DNA from 3 places in the Erwinia wuhanensis genome. Region 1 is predicted to be linked to each of the others. Evidence: predicted binding sites of a transcription regulator. Region 1 holds the regulator's gene; each other region holds the start of a gene.
The links. Region 1 encodes LexA, which represses DNA repair genes until DNA is damaged. Its sites were predicted from a motif close to TNCTGTATGTACATACAGNA; they were not measured.
Positions count from the first base shown of each region.

Region 2: a site for LexA is predicted at 2,137-2,156, ahead of umuD (translesion error-prone DNA polymerase V autoproteolytic subunit). Genes of this name have one in related genera too.
Region 3: a site for LexA is predicted at 2,042-2,061, ahead of QZH36_RS05350 (DNA translocase FtsK 4TM domain-containing protein). Genes of this name have one in related genera too.

Region 1 is NZ_JAUJUH010000004.1:462,342-466,877, reverse strand. Features, by position in the region: gene plsB (glycerol-3-phosphate 1-O-acyltransferase PlsB) at 1-1,347, opposite strand, end outside; gene QZH36_RS12740 (diacylglycerol kinase) at 1,476-1,850, shown strand; gene lexA (transcriptional repressor LexA) at 1,948-2,556, shown strand; gene QZH36_RS12730 (CsbD family protein) at 3,204-3,413, shown strand; gene zur (zinc uptake transcriptional repressor Zur) at 3,561-4,076, opposite strand; gene QZH36_RS12720 (conjugal transfer protein TraF) at 4,515-4,536, shown strand, end outside.
Region 2 is NZ_JAUJUH010000004.1:342,817-347,352, forward strand. Features, by position in the region: gene QZH36_RS12210 (glycosyltransferase) at 1-910, shown strand, start outside; gene QZH36_RS12215 (helix-turn-helix domain-containing protein) at 1,387-1,602, opposite strand; gene QZH36_RS12220 (helix-turn-helix domain-containing protein) at 1,718-1,978, shown strand; gene umuD (translesion error-prone DNA polymerase V autoproteolytic subunit) at 2,174-2,593, shown strand; gene QZH36_RS12230 (hypothetical protein) at 2,597-2,731, shown strand; gene QZH36_RS12235 (zinc-dependent alcohol dehydrogenase family protein) at 3,038-4,051, shown strand; gene QZH36_RS12240 (MFS transporter) at 4,182-4,536, opposite strand, start outside.
Region 3 is NZ_JAUJUH010000002.1:201,044-205,579, forward strand. Features, by position in the region: gene QZH36_RS05350 (DNA translocase FtsK 4TM domain-containing protein) at 1-1,980, opposite strand, end outside; gene lrp (leucine-responsive transcriptional regulator Lrp) at 2,100-2,594, opposite strand; gene trxB (thioredoxin-disulfide reductase) at 3,116-4,081, shown strand; gene cydD (heme ABC transporter permease/ATP-binding protein CydD) at 4,230-4,536, shown strand, end outside.

The sequences.
Region 1 (4,536 bases):
GCCTTCTTTTTCTTTGGTCGCGCCGCGCAGCTCTTTGGCATAGGTGCCAACTTCCATGACGTGCTCGTAGCCGATGTAAATCGGCACCAGCGTAATCGGGCGGTTGCCGCCGCGCAGCATCGCCTGAATGGTCATCGACAGCGTGCCGGTTTTTGGATCGAGCAGGCGTCCGGTTCGGGAACGGCCGCCTTCCACAAAGTACTCCACGGAATAGCCACGGGTGAACAGCTCGCCCAGGTATTCGCGGAAAACGGTGGAGTAGAGCTTGTTGCCCTTAAACGTGCGGCGAATAAAGAACGCGCCCAGGCGACGGAAAATCGGGCCGGCCGGCCAGAAGTTCAGGTTGATGCCCGCAGCGATATGCGGCGGCACCAGGCCCTGGTGATAAAGCACGTAGGAGAGCAGCAGGTAATCCATATGGCTGCGGTGGCACGGCACGTAAACGATTTCATGGCCGTCCTGCGCCAGCTGACGCACGCGCTCGCCGCCGTTGACGTTGATGCCCTGATAGAGCTTGCTCCACGTCCAGCCCATGATCCTGTCGGTCAGACGGATTGCCTCGTAGGAGAAATCCGCGGCAACTTCTTCCATCAGCTCAATGGCGTTCTGCTGCGCCTTCTCATGGGAGATTTTCTTACTGCGCGCTTCGTCCTCTACGGCCTTGGCGATAGCCTTGGACTGTAAGAGCTTGTTGAACAGATCCTGACGCACAGGCAGACGCGGGCCGACTGCGGCAAGGCGCTGACGGGCAAAGTGCATTCTGGCCACGCGCGCCAGCTTCTGGGCGATGGTTTTATCGGTGCCGTGCTCGGTTGCCATACGGCGCAGCGACACCATCGGCGAGAAACGCACAAAGCTGTCGCGGCCCAGCCACAGGACGGCGATAAATTTCTGAATGCCGTTCAGCACGCGCAGATGCGGCTGGCTTTCGCCCTGAACTTCACGCCCCGGCGCCCGACCAAACATAATCGAGACGGGCACCATCTGCACGTCCAGCAGCGGGTTGCTGCGATGGAGATCCAGATAGTCGTGAAACGTCTTTACGGATTCCGGATTGGCCGCGTAATAAGGAAATACGCGCGGGCCATCATGAATAAAGACGTAGCGGGGCAGCAGCGTGCCGTCGATCTCCAGCGGGTCTAAAGGATCGGGCAGATCCTCTTTGCGACACTGCTCACGCAGCGCCAGCAAATCGGCCTTTGAATCGTATGGCAGCACATACATAATAGGACGCGACGTATCCAGCCCCAGCTCAACGACCGGCTCGGCAGGGATCGCTTTACTTTTTACCAGCATTTTTACCGGTAAATTCAATAATTTGTAATATAAGTTACGCCAACCTGACATAGACAACATAAAGCCTCTTGTTAGCAAAGCGCCGCAAGCATACCAGAATCCTTGCATGAGATCTGTGGTGTTGCAAAATGTGCGCTACCCTGACATTGACGCTAAACAGAACAAAGGGTTCCCTGATTATGGCAAATAACGCCTCGGGTTTAACGCGGATCATTAAAGCTGCGGGGTATTCCTGGAAAGGATTACGGGCGGCCTGGCAACACGAGGCGGCTTTCCGCCAGGAAGTGGTTGCGGCGGTAGTGGCGATTATTATCGCCTGCTGGCTGGACGTGACGCCTTTGGCCAGAGTCATGCTGATTGGCTCCGTCGCGCTGGTGGTGATTGTGGAAATCCTCAACAGCGCGATAGAAGCCGTGGTCGACAGGCTGGGCAATGAGTTCCACGAGCTTTCCGGGCGCGCCAAAGATATGGGCTCAGCTGCCGTGCTGTTAGCTATTCTGTTAGCGGTTTTTGTCTGGCTGACGATTCTGCTTTCTCACCAGCCGCCGGGCTAAATAGCTATCACCATGGTTTTTTATCCGGCTTGAGGTTTTCATTGACGAAATACCTGTATATACTCACAGTCGACTGTATAAACAACCAGGGGGCGGGATGAAAGCACTAACGGCAAGGCAGCAGCAGGTCTATGACCTGATTCGCCAGCATATTAACCAGACCGGCATGCCGCCGACGCGGGCAGAGATTGCCGCTCAGCTCGGCTTCCGCTCCCCGAATGCGGCTGAAGAACACCTGAAGGCGCTGGCGCGTAAAGGCGTTATCGAGATCGTTTCCGGCGCATCACGCGGTATCCGCCTGATGATGGAAGAAGTCGATGGCCTGCCGCTGATTGGCCGCGTGGCGGCAGGCGAACCGCTGCTGGCGGAACAGCATATCGAAGGCCATTACCAGGTCGATCCCGATCTGTTTAAGCCGGGCGCGGATTTCCTGCTGCGCGTTAGCGGCATGTCGATGAAGGATATCGGCATTATGGATGGCGACCTGCTGGCGGTTCATAAAACCCAGGACGTGCGCAATGGCCAGGTCGTGGTAGCGCGTATTGATGATGAAGTCACCGTCAAGCGCCTGAAAAAGCAGGGCAACATTGTGCAGCTGCTGCCGGAAAACAGCGAGTTCCAGCCGATTGTGGTGGATCTGCGTGAGCATACCTTCTCTATCGAAGGGCTTGCCGTCGGCGTGATCCGCAACGGTAGCTGGCTGTAATAGCCAGACGCCGTGCCGCCTCTGCGTCGTTGCGATGACGCAGAGGCTTGCTTCTACCGGCGGGCGTATCGCCTACGGCTTTTATTTCGCACCTCTCATATTGTCTGAATCCTTCTGCTGTATGCCCCTGCCATATTGTCTGACCGCACCTACGGTTGTTGTCTGCCCCTGCCATATTGTCTGACCGTGCCTGAATGTCTCCTGTGGAGCGCAAGCCATCGTAGTTCTGTCCGACATATATCGATGCCCGCTCCTGTTCGTATTTAGCGTTTATTGTCTTTTCGTATCCCACGCTGATATTTACTGCCTGTTGGTATTCCGCATTGGCGTTATTGTGTGTTGGCATTCCGTATGGGCGGTTACTCTCTGTTGGCATCCGTCGCTTCCCGCTCCCTTCGATCGAACCGGCAAAATCGCCTCAGCGCTTCTGTTCTCCCGCTTCTTAAGTATCCGAGCCCGCGCGATTTTTGCTGCCCGGCCCGTGCCGCTTCGCTTTTTTTTAGAAAAATACGCCGCCTCGCCGTGCAAACCTGCCATCTTCTACTACAATTATCTGTACGTTAAGCATTTGGGCAGCGTTTTATGTTGCTGTCAGTGGTTTTGCTGTAACGATAAGCTGTTATCACCTAAGGTTAAGGAGAAACAAGATGAATAAAGACGAAGCCGGCGGTAACTGGAAACAGTTAAAAGGTAAATTTAAAGAAAAATGGGGCAAGCTGACCGATGACGACATGACCGTCGTAGAAGGTAAACGCGATCAGCTGGTCGGTAAAATTCAGGAACGTTATGGCTACACCAAAGACCAGGCTGAGAAAGAGCTGGGCGACTGGGAAACCAGCAACAACCACCGTTTCTGATAAGATAGCCCCCGGAAAGGCTGACTGGCACTGCCAGGGCCGATTCTCCGGATAGCCTTCTAAAGCAAGGGCAGCGCTTCTGGCGCTGCCCTTGTTGTTTTGTCTGGCGCGATCCCGCCGCTTAAATTATTCTGATGGTTGACCGTTTCAACGACCGCGCTTTTTTGTCCCAAGCGTATGATCGTGCTGGCACGCATCCTGATGCTGGCAGGCTTCCACCTCAACGCAGCTTTGGCACAATCCGTGCGCTTCAATCACGCTGTTGGTCAGCGCAAAGCCCGCTGCCCGCGACAGGGACTTCAGAATATCCTGCACGCCTTCCGCATGTTGCTCCGCTACGCCGCCGCAGCGGTCGCAGATCAGCATCGCCGAGGTATGCGCAGGCTCTTCGAAATGATGGCAGACGACATAGCTGTTGGTGGACTCCACGCGATGCACGAATCCCTGCTCCAGCAGAAAGTCCAATGCCCGATAGATAGTGGGCGGTTTGGCCTGCGGTTCGCTGGCGCGCAGCAGGTCCAGCAGGTCGTACGCGCTGATCGCGCCGTGGTGCTGGCTCATCAGCCGCAGCACCTCCAGACGCTGAGGCGTCAGCCTGACGTTGCGCTGCTGACAGATAGCTTCCGCCTGCGACAGAATATTTTCAGGACTGTTAATGTTCATAGATCTCCCCAGGCTGGCTTAGCACGTTATATTATCACAGCGCCGATAAAAACGCCGCGCTTCCGGCTTCCCGCCTGAGCGTCTCCCTTCATCGCTATGCCCGCAAAAAATTTCAGTCAAATCCGAAGAGCGGAAGCTCACCTTTGTCATCAACTGCGTTGTACCATTCATTACTAAAGAAGACCGTCAATAACGGTTGCACTCTGAAATGTTTTGGCTACATTTACTTAAATATTTGTAAACCTTTCCACAGCAGACGTTGAAAACACGGCTTATTTTCAAGCCAGCTAGCAGATTAAAAGCCGTGCAATGAGCAGAAAAGCCCCGGTAATTTGACTTAGTTCAGGCTAATGACTTAGCGCCGTTCGGCCCATTATACGGACAATCACACTTGTCGCGCTTCAGGCGCTGTCTCCTTTGTTGAAGGGTTAGAAGTAAATGGTCAAAAAATTTAAGCTGA
Region 2 (4,536 bases), 120 kb from region 1:
TCAGGAAGAGAAACGAAAAAAAAGCAATAAAACAGGAAACTTCTCTTTTTACAGTGACCAAATGGCCGACCGGCTTATAGAGCTGGCTGGCAAATGGCGGCCCGACCTGATCGTCTATCCTCCGCTTGGCGTGGTCGGCCCCCTGATCGCGGCCAAATACCGTATTCCTGTTGTGATGCAGTCGGTGGGTTTCGCCCATACGTCATGGCATATAAAAATGGTGACGCAATCGTTGGCCGATGCCTATGCTCGTCATGGCGTTACTGCACCGCCGCGCGATCTTGCCTGGATTGATGTTACACCGCCGAGCATGAGCATCCTGAAAAATGAAGGCGAACCCGTCATTTCTATGCAGTACGTTCCCTATAATGGGGGCGCCGTCTGGCAAAAATGGTGGGAGAGAACCCCGACACGAAAGCGTTTGTTGGTTAGTCTTGGCACCGTTAAACCCATGGTCGATGGCCTGGATTTAATTTCGTGGGTCATGGACTCGGCAGATGACGTGGATGCTGACATTATTCTTCAGCTGGCGGCCAATGCACGCGTTGGCCTACGTCAGCTTCCGCCAAATGTAAGACTGGTCGACTGGATCCCGATGGGCGTATTTCTCAACGGCGCAGATGGATTTATTCATCACGGCGGCGCAGGCAACACCCTGACAGCCTTACGCAGCGGCATCCCTCAGATAGTGTTTGGCGAAGGTGCCGATCGACCTGTTAACGCCAGAGCTGTTGTTGAGCGAGGCTGTGGGATCATACCCGGTAAAAATGGCATCACAAGCGAAGGGATCAATACCTTTTTGGGCAATAAAGCATTGCGCGAAGCTTCGGCACAGGTTGCCGTGGAAATGGCTGCACAAGCCAGCCCTTCAGACGTTGCAAAAGAGCTTGTTACAAGGCTAAGCGGTTAATCATCGTCAGCTGCGCTATTTGATCCTTACGCCAACAGATAATAACTATGGCCAGTCAGGCTTTTGGCTGGACTCTATACTGCAAAAACAGCTTCGATTTCATTAACGCAAATGAATGTTAGCAACGTTTGCTTTTAACGCTTTGTTGTCTGTTCATGCCTCGGGCTTAGTTCTTATTCTCATCAGTGCCTGTTCAACTTTCTCCGCATTCTGCTCCGGTATAACTTCTTTATTAGCTATGCCGGTTTGGTCACCTGACGCTGTGCGGTATGTCTGAACATAATGTTCTGACCGGCAGCTACAGCAATAAATTTATCTTGCTGGGGTATGTGATAAAGATTTGTCGATCCGGAGGGACGAAGTCGATGCTGATAAAGAAGCCATTTGATGAAAAAAGGGTTGCGTAAGCGCAGAAATATCACAGGCGATACGCTCACCGGTTACACATTCGGCTAATCATTTTAACGCCGCCATCCTTACCTGAGTTTATTATATCGCGAAGGCCAGATGCGCTCCGGCTCGGTGTCCAGGGCTATGGCAATCAGCCTCTCCCCTTTTGGCCAATGGCGGTTCAGCGCATTGGCCAGCGTGGACGAGGCCAGCCCAGCCTCGCGGGAAACGGCAGACAGCGTCGTGCCTCTCTTCTTCAGCTCGGCAATGATATCTGCCGGGTGCCAGTCCTTATCGGTTATCTCTGTCATCCTTGTCAGCTTCCATCAGACGTTGCTTGTTGAGTATCACTAAACAACTACGATGTTAAGTAATGCTAAACAGTAAGTCAATGTATGATTGTTGATGGTGTTACTGATGATCCCAGCTCGTTTGAAAGCCGCCCGTCTCCATGCTCGTCTGACTCAGGAAAAGCTGGGCGTTCTGGCAGGCATTGAAGAGGAAACGGCGCGCTCGCGCGTTTCGCAATACGAAGGCGGGATCCATCGTCCAACGTTTGAAACGATGTGCGCCTTTGCAAAAGTGCTCAACGTGCCGGAATGCTATTTTTATACGATTGATGACGCCTTCGCCGAGACGATTTTAGCGCTCTGGCACCAGAGACAACGTCCCGCCTGACGCCGCTTTAACAGTGGCCCTGTCGCTTTTCAGACAATCGCCAGCCCTGCGGTCGCTCCCCTTATTTCACAAGCTGTACGCCTGTTCCGATGTCTTTTCCTCTGTCGCCAGAAGCAAAAAAACCATCGTCAGGCTTGATCGTTTCCCGTAAATGATAATACTGTGTTTATATACAGCTTATTTCGGGATAACCCCATGAATTTACTTCGTCCGGTCGAAGTCCGCGCGCTTCTGCGGCTGCCGCTCTTTATGAGCCGCGTGCCCTGCGGCTCACCTGCCAGCGCGCACGACCATGTTGAACAACGTCTGGACTTAAACGATCTGCTGGTGCAGCGGCCGGAGAGCACCTATTACATTCGCGTCAGCGGCGACTCAATGAAGGATGCCGGGATCGATGACGGTGACCTGCTGGTGGTCGATAACGGTATTGCCGCCGATCACGGCGATATCGTGGTCGCGGCGGTAAACGGCGAGTTCACGGTAAAAAAGCTGCAGCTGCGCCCGGACGTGCGGCTACTGGCGATGAACAAGGCCTGGCCGCCGATAGTGCTGGCGGAAGAAGAGCAGCTGGATATTTTTGGCGTGGTGACCTTCACCATTAAGGCGATGGAGTAAGCCATGTTGAAAAATCGGGTTTACCGCGCCTGCGCCTCTGACGTTCAGACTTCGCCGCCGCATCAGGTTAAGTTTTTGTTCAGTCGGCTGCACGAGCTGGTGCCGACTAATAATGATCTGAGTGGTGAGAAACGTTAGTTAATTTGATGCTTTTCAGGTCAGCAGCTCTGGAGTGTTGTTTGGTCTGCTATGAGCGAAATATAGACTTTCATACCCTGGAACTTACGCTATTAGGTGATTCAGGGTATACGCTTGCTGGTTACGAATATTGAGCGTCGCGTTTCGTATGATCGATAAATGCTCAGTGCGTTGATTCCAAATTTCTTCTGACAGAGTAATAGCTCTATCTGAGCTGATTATATTTTCAGCATATACATTACATATCATCTTCTTTACTGAATCGTCTAAAGTTAATGCTGCAAATATTAAGAACAGGATTTTATTATGAAATGTTTTCGCATCAACAGCTTTGGTAGTCTGGACGCCCTTAATATGCGTATTGAAGACGAGCCGAAACCATCCCGAAGAGAAGTGCTGGTCAAAGTCAGAGCCTGTAGCCTTAACTACCGCGATCTCTCAATGCTCTTTGGCAAAGGAACGCTTTCTCCACGCAAAGGCCTCATTCCGCTATCTGACGGGGCCGGTGAAATCGTCGAGACAGGTGATGATGTGAGCCGATTCCGTAAAGGAGACAGAGTCGCAGGCATATTTTTCCCTAACTGGCAGGCTGGCGCCTTAACTCAGGATACTGGAAGAGGGGCATGGGGACTGGAAGAGGATGGATGGCTGACTCAGTATAAAGTTATCAGTGAGGAGGCGCTGGTCTCCATTCCGCAGCATCTCTCTTTTGAAGAGGCTTCCACCTTGCCTTGTGCGGCAGTGACTGCGTGGAACAGCCTGATGAAACCGCGACAGCTTAAAGCAGGCCAGACGGTTCTTATACAGGGCACCGGCGGAGTATCGTTGTTCGCAGTGCAATTTGCAAAGCTACTGGGCGTAAAAGTGATTGCCCTGACCTCAACTCAGGAGAAAGAGCAGCTACTCCGTGAGCAGGGCGCTGACCATATAATTAATTACACACAGCATTGCGACTGGTATCAGCAGGTCAGAGAATTGACGGAAGGCAGAGGTGTGGATCGTATTGTAGAAGTTGGGGGGCCAGGAACCATAGCTCACTCCATAAAATCCTGTACGAAGGGTGGCGAAATTATTCTGCTTGGCTTTGCTTCCGGGGGTAACAGCATGCTGAACTTTATGGATATCTATGCAAGTGGTGCAGTGCTTATGCCAATGAGTGTGGGCTCGCGTGAAGACTTTGAAGACATGAACAGAGCTATCTCTCAGGCACAACTTCATCCTTTAATTAGTAGGACTTTTACGTTTGACGATGCGGTAGAAGCCTGGCGCTTTATGCAGGGGAAAAAACACACGGGCAAAATTGTTATTACTCTTCAATAGATTAAAATAGCGGCAGGATTTAAGCGTGCTGTGTAGATGATTCAGAGCCGGTATGGTTTGAACAGATCAGTCACTATGGCCGTAAACGCTGTAAAATAAAGGGGCCTGAGTTGGCCCCTGTTAAACTGTTTTAATTATTGAAAGAGTTTTCGCGAGCCGCAGTCCGTCGTGATGCCAGGATCCCCAGATGGCTCACCAGGGCCAGTGCTGCTACTGTGCCAGCGAAATAAGGCAGGTTGCTGGCGTGGATGCCGTAAGAAATCAGTAACCCACCGCAGATAGTCCCTACCGCACCGCCTAAATAATTGCTGGAACTGTTCAGCGCTACCACAGCTGCGCCGTGCTCCGGCTGCATTCTGAGCAAACTGTGCTGTTGAGGAGCAAGCGATGACCAACCTGTAGCTCCCCAGAGGATGAAAGAGAGAAAGGCGAACGCCGGCCCATACTGAGAAGTAATCGGTATGCTCAACAGCGACAGGGCCATA
Region 3 (4,536 bases), on a different contig from region 1:
CGCCGCCGGTTGTGCAGACTCCTGAGCGGCTGGCTGCCATGCTGGCGTGGCCGGTTGCGCAGGCTCCTGAGCGGCTGGCTGCCACGCTGGCGCGGCCGGTTGTACGGGCTCCTGAGCGGCTGACTGCCATGCTGGCGCGGCCGGTTGTACGGGCTCCTGAGCGGCTGGCTGCCACGCTGGCGCGGCAGGTTGTACGGGCTCCTGAGCGGCTGGCTGCCATGCTGGCGCGGCAGGTTGTACGGGCTCCTGAGGCTGGCTGTGCTGCTGCCACTGCGCAGCGGGCCTGCTCTGTTGATTTTCAGGCGGCAGCGTAAACAGCGGTTCGCCTGCGCCATCATCAACCAAATCTTCTTTAGGCGAGAAATCAAATGCGCCACCGGTATCCAGCGTGGAGGCAGGTGCGCTTTGCTGCGGCTGTCCATAACGCTGGCTTTGCTGTCCGGCAAACTGACGGGCAAGCTCGGCCTGATGACGCGCTTCCTCTTCATCTTCCTCAGCGCTTTCTGCTACAGGCGCGCTGTTTGCTGCGCTATCAGGCTCAGCGTAACGCGCCTGCTGCTGAGCGGCAAAAGCGTCGCGCAGATGGCTTTCATCCTGGCCCGGCTCTTCCGCCCCTGTTGGCGCAGAAGCCTGAAGACGCTGCTCCTCTTCTTTCGCTTTTTCTTCCGCTATACGCTGCGAAGGCAGCTTAATACCATAGGAAGCCAGCTCGCGACGCGTAGGCAGCTTAACCGGATTCGGCCGCGGCAAAGCGGGGCCAATACCCTGCTTGACCTGCGGATTAGCCGGAGCCGCCTCGCTGGTGGCGCTGAAGCCTGGCATAAACGCAGTGGGGGCGGCGGCAGACTGCGCCGCGCTGGCCAGATCCTGTGCGACCTGCTGCGGCTGAGCCGGCTGCGTCGTAGAGAAATCGAAAGGTGAGGCATCCGCTTCCCGCCAGTTGCCCATGCGGGGAGCATCATCTTCATCAGCGACAGGAACCGATGGCGCAGGCGTTTCCGCCGGCATCTCGAAGCGATAAAGTTCAGGCTCTGCCGCTGCTGACGGCGTGGAAACCTGTGCAGCAGGCTCGGCCTGTTGCTGAGCGCTCCCGGGCGCTACAGTAACCGTGGAAGCCGGCGTTGCCGTAGTTGCGGACGCTACCGGCGCCACAGGTGCTGCCGTGGAAACCGTCTGTGCAGCGGCAGCGGCTGCCGTCGGGGCTGCCGCAGGCTTGCTCAGCAGCGGATCGTTGTCGTCCTCTTCGGCCGTTGCCGGCACTGCCAGCAGGATATCGTCTTCATCATCGTAGCGGGCACGCTGCTTCGGAACCGGTTTTTCATCCGGCTCATCGTCATAATCATCATATCTGTATTCGTCACTGCGCGCACGCCCGCTGGCGAAAGTCAGCACGCCCATGACAGCCGCGCCAATTTTTTCAGCGATGGTCAGCCAGGACCAGCCGGTATAAAGCGTCAGACCGGCCGCCCACACGCACAGCAGCGTCAGGGTGCCGCCTGCGGCGTTAAACCATGGCGCCATTGCATTGCTGAGCAGGCTGCCAATTACGCCGCCGGAAGCAAAATACCAGATATCGTCAGCGTTTAGCGCCGCCAGGCCGCATGATGTGACCACGAGCGCCAGTACGCCGATCAGGCGCAGCGCCACGGCAAAGTAATCAATGTAATCCTGCGAATGCCGCTGGCGGAAAGTGATCCAGCATAGTCCCAGGATAACCGCAGGAATGGCGTAGGCCATCACGCCAAAAATGAAGAACAGCGTATCTGCCAGCCATGCGCCAATGCCGCCGCCCAAATTATGGATGGGTTCATGCCAGGCAGTTTGCGACCAGCTGGGATCGGAGGGGTTAAAGCTCAACAGCGCCACCATCAAATAGACGGCAAAAAGCGCCACAACAATCAGTAACGCTTCAAGCAGGCGACGACCGCTGCTCAGCGACTGTAGGGAAACATCTTTATCTTCTGTATATTCCTGGCTCAAGAGTACTCTCCAGGTGCCTGTAAACAATGGAGGCAACAGCGTCGGGCAGGCCCGACGCTGAAACTGTATGAATTCACAGGAGTGTACCGAAACCTATCAGGTTTTGCACCTGCCCTGTGTTACCGCGTCTTAATGACTAAGCGGTTACTTTGTTTCACTTCTTCCATGACCACATAGGTCCGCGTATCGTTTACGCCAGGCAGGCGCAGCAGGGTTTCACCCAGCAATTTACGGTAGGCGGACATATCCGGCACGCGCGTTTTCAACAGGTAGTCGAAATCGCCTGAAACGAGGTGACACTCTTGAGTTTCCTCAAGTTTTTGCACTGCGGCGTTAAATTGTTCAAACACGTCGGGCGCGCCACGATTCAGAGTAATCTCAACAAATACCAGCAGCGAGGCATCCAGATAGTGCGGATTCAGCTGGGCGGTATAGCCAAGGATAAACCCCTGTCTTTCAAGACGACGAACGCGCTCAAGGCATGGTGTAGGTGATAAACCTACGCGTTTGGAAAGCTCGACGTTAGAGATACGTCCATCCTTTTGCAGTTCGTTAAGGATATTACGATCGATTCTGTCGAGATCTTTTCCAGGCCGTTTTTTATTGTCTACCATTATTATTGTCTCTCTTAATGCCTTCCCTTTGCCTGCCACACCCTGAACGAAATCATTATCGCAGGGTTGTTCTAAGTGAAGTCTGGAGCCTGTTGCGGTGTTATCACGCCCATCCGTATGACGCATGTTGTCTGTCCACACCATGCGTCATGACCAATGACAGACTGAGTTTATTGAGCCGGATGTCCCAAAACAGGAAAAATCTGTCTTGTAAGCTCAAATGTCCTCTGCTTCCCCCACTGTTTTCGCAAAAGCACAGCCGATTGTCAAAGTAAAACAACCAAAATCAGTACAACATGCCAGATGTTGCGCTGCATGACTGTTTTATAATGAAAAAATTTACTCATTGCACCATTTTACAGCGCGTTTCGCCCTGCTTTGGCGCAGTGGTGCCGTTGCTCCCTAAGGGAAATCGGTTAAACCTTTTGCAACCATCGCTAACAAAATCGCAGAACGCTTTTGTTGCCGACCTAAATTCCCTACAATCGCAACATAGTTGGCAGCTAAATAATGAGGGTCTCATGAGCACGGCCAGACACAGTAAATTACTTATCTTAGGTTCCGGCCCCGCTGGATACACGGCGGCTGTTTACGCAGCGCGCGCTAATCTCAACCCCGTGCTGATCACCGGGCTTGAAAAAGGCGGCCAGCTGACCACCACCACGGATGTGGAAAACTGGCCCGGCGACCCGCACGATCTGACCGGTCCGGGTCTGATGGAACGCATGCATGAACATGCGGTAAAATTTAATACCGAAATTATCTTCGATCATATTCACAGCGTTGATTTACAGCATCGCCCTTTCCGTTTGATCGGCGACAGCGGTGAATACACGGCAGATGCGTTGATTATTGCTACCGGCGCCTCCGCTCGCTACCTTGGCCTGCCTTCTGAAGAAGCGTTTAAAGGCCGCGGCGTTTCAGCCTGCGCAACCTGTGACGGCTTTTTCTACCGTAATCAGAAGGTAGCCGTGATCGGCGGCGGCAATACGGCCGTAGAAGAAGCGCTGTATCTGGCGAATATTGCGTCGGAAGTGCATCTGATCCACCGTCGCGACAGCTTCCGCGCAGAGAAAATCCTTATCGATCGCCTGATGGAAAAAGTACGCAACGGCAATATCGTGCTGCATACCAACCAGACGCTGGACGAGGTCATGGGCGATCAGATGGGCGTCAGCTCGCTGCGCCTGCGCTCCACGCTGGACGAGTCGCAGCAGGAACTGAGCGTTGCCGGTCTGTTTGTCGCTATCGGCCACAGCCCGAATACGGCGATTTTTAAAGATCAGCTGGATCTGGAAAACGGCTACATCAAAGTGCAGTCAGGCCTGCACGGTAATGCAACGCAAACCAGCATTCCGGGCGTGTTCGCCGCAGGTGACGTTATGGATCATACCTATCGTCAGGCGATTACCTCTGCCGGCACCGGCTGTATGGCCGCGCTGGATGCGGAACGCTATCTGGATGGTTTAGTTAAAGAATCTCAGTAATCGTTACTGCTTTGATGCGATCTCGGTAAAGGCGACCTGTTAAGGTCGCCTTTTTATTTTCTGCGCTGTACCATTGCTCGCGATTACCCTTACTAAGGGCATGGCATTGCAATTTTACCTGCCCCAACGCGCGGCATATTGGTACAGCATGGATAAATTCCGACAGCAACAGCTCCTTTCCTGGCTAAAAAAACAGCGTATCTACGGCAATTTCTGGTTCAGACTATCGCTGCTAATCGGCATGGTCGGCGCGCTGCTTATTGTTTACCAGGCCTGGCTATTGGCCACGCTGCTGCAAGGGCTGATCGTTGATCATCTTTCTCGCGATGCGCTTCTTCCGCAATTTATTCTGCTGCTTTCCTGTTTTGTGCTGCGCGGCGTATTGCTGTGGCTGCGTGAGCTGGCCGGGTTCGCTTCGGGCCGGGCCATCCGGGAGAAACTGCGCCGCGATATTC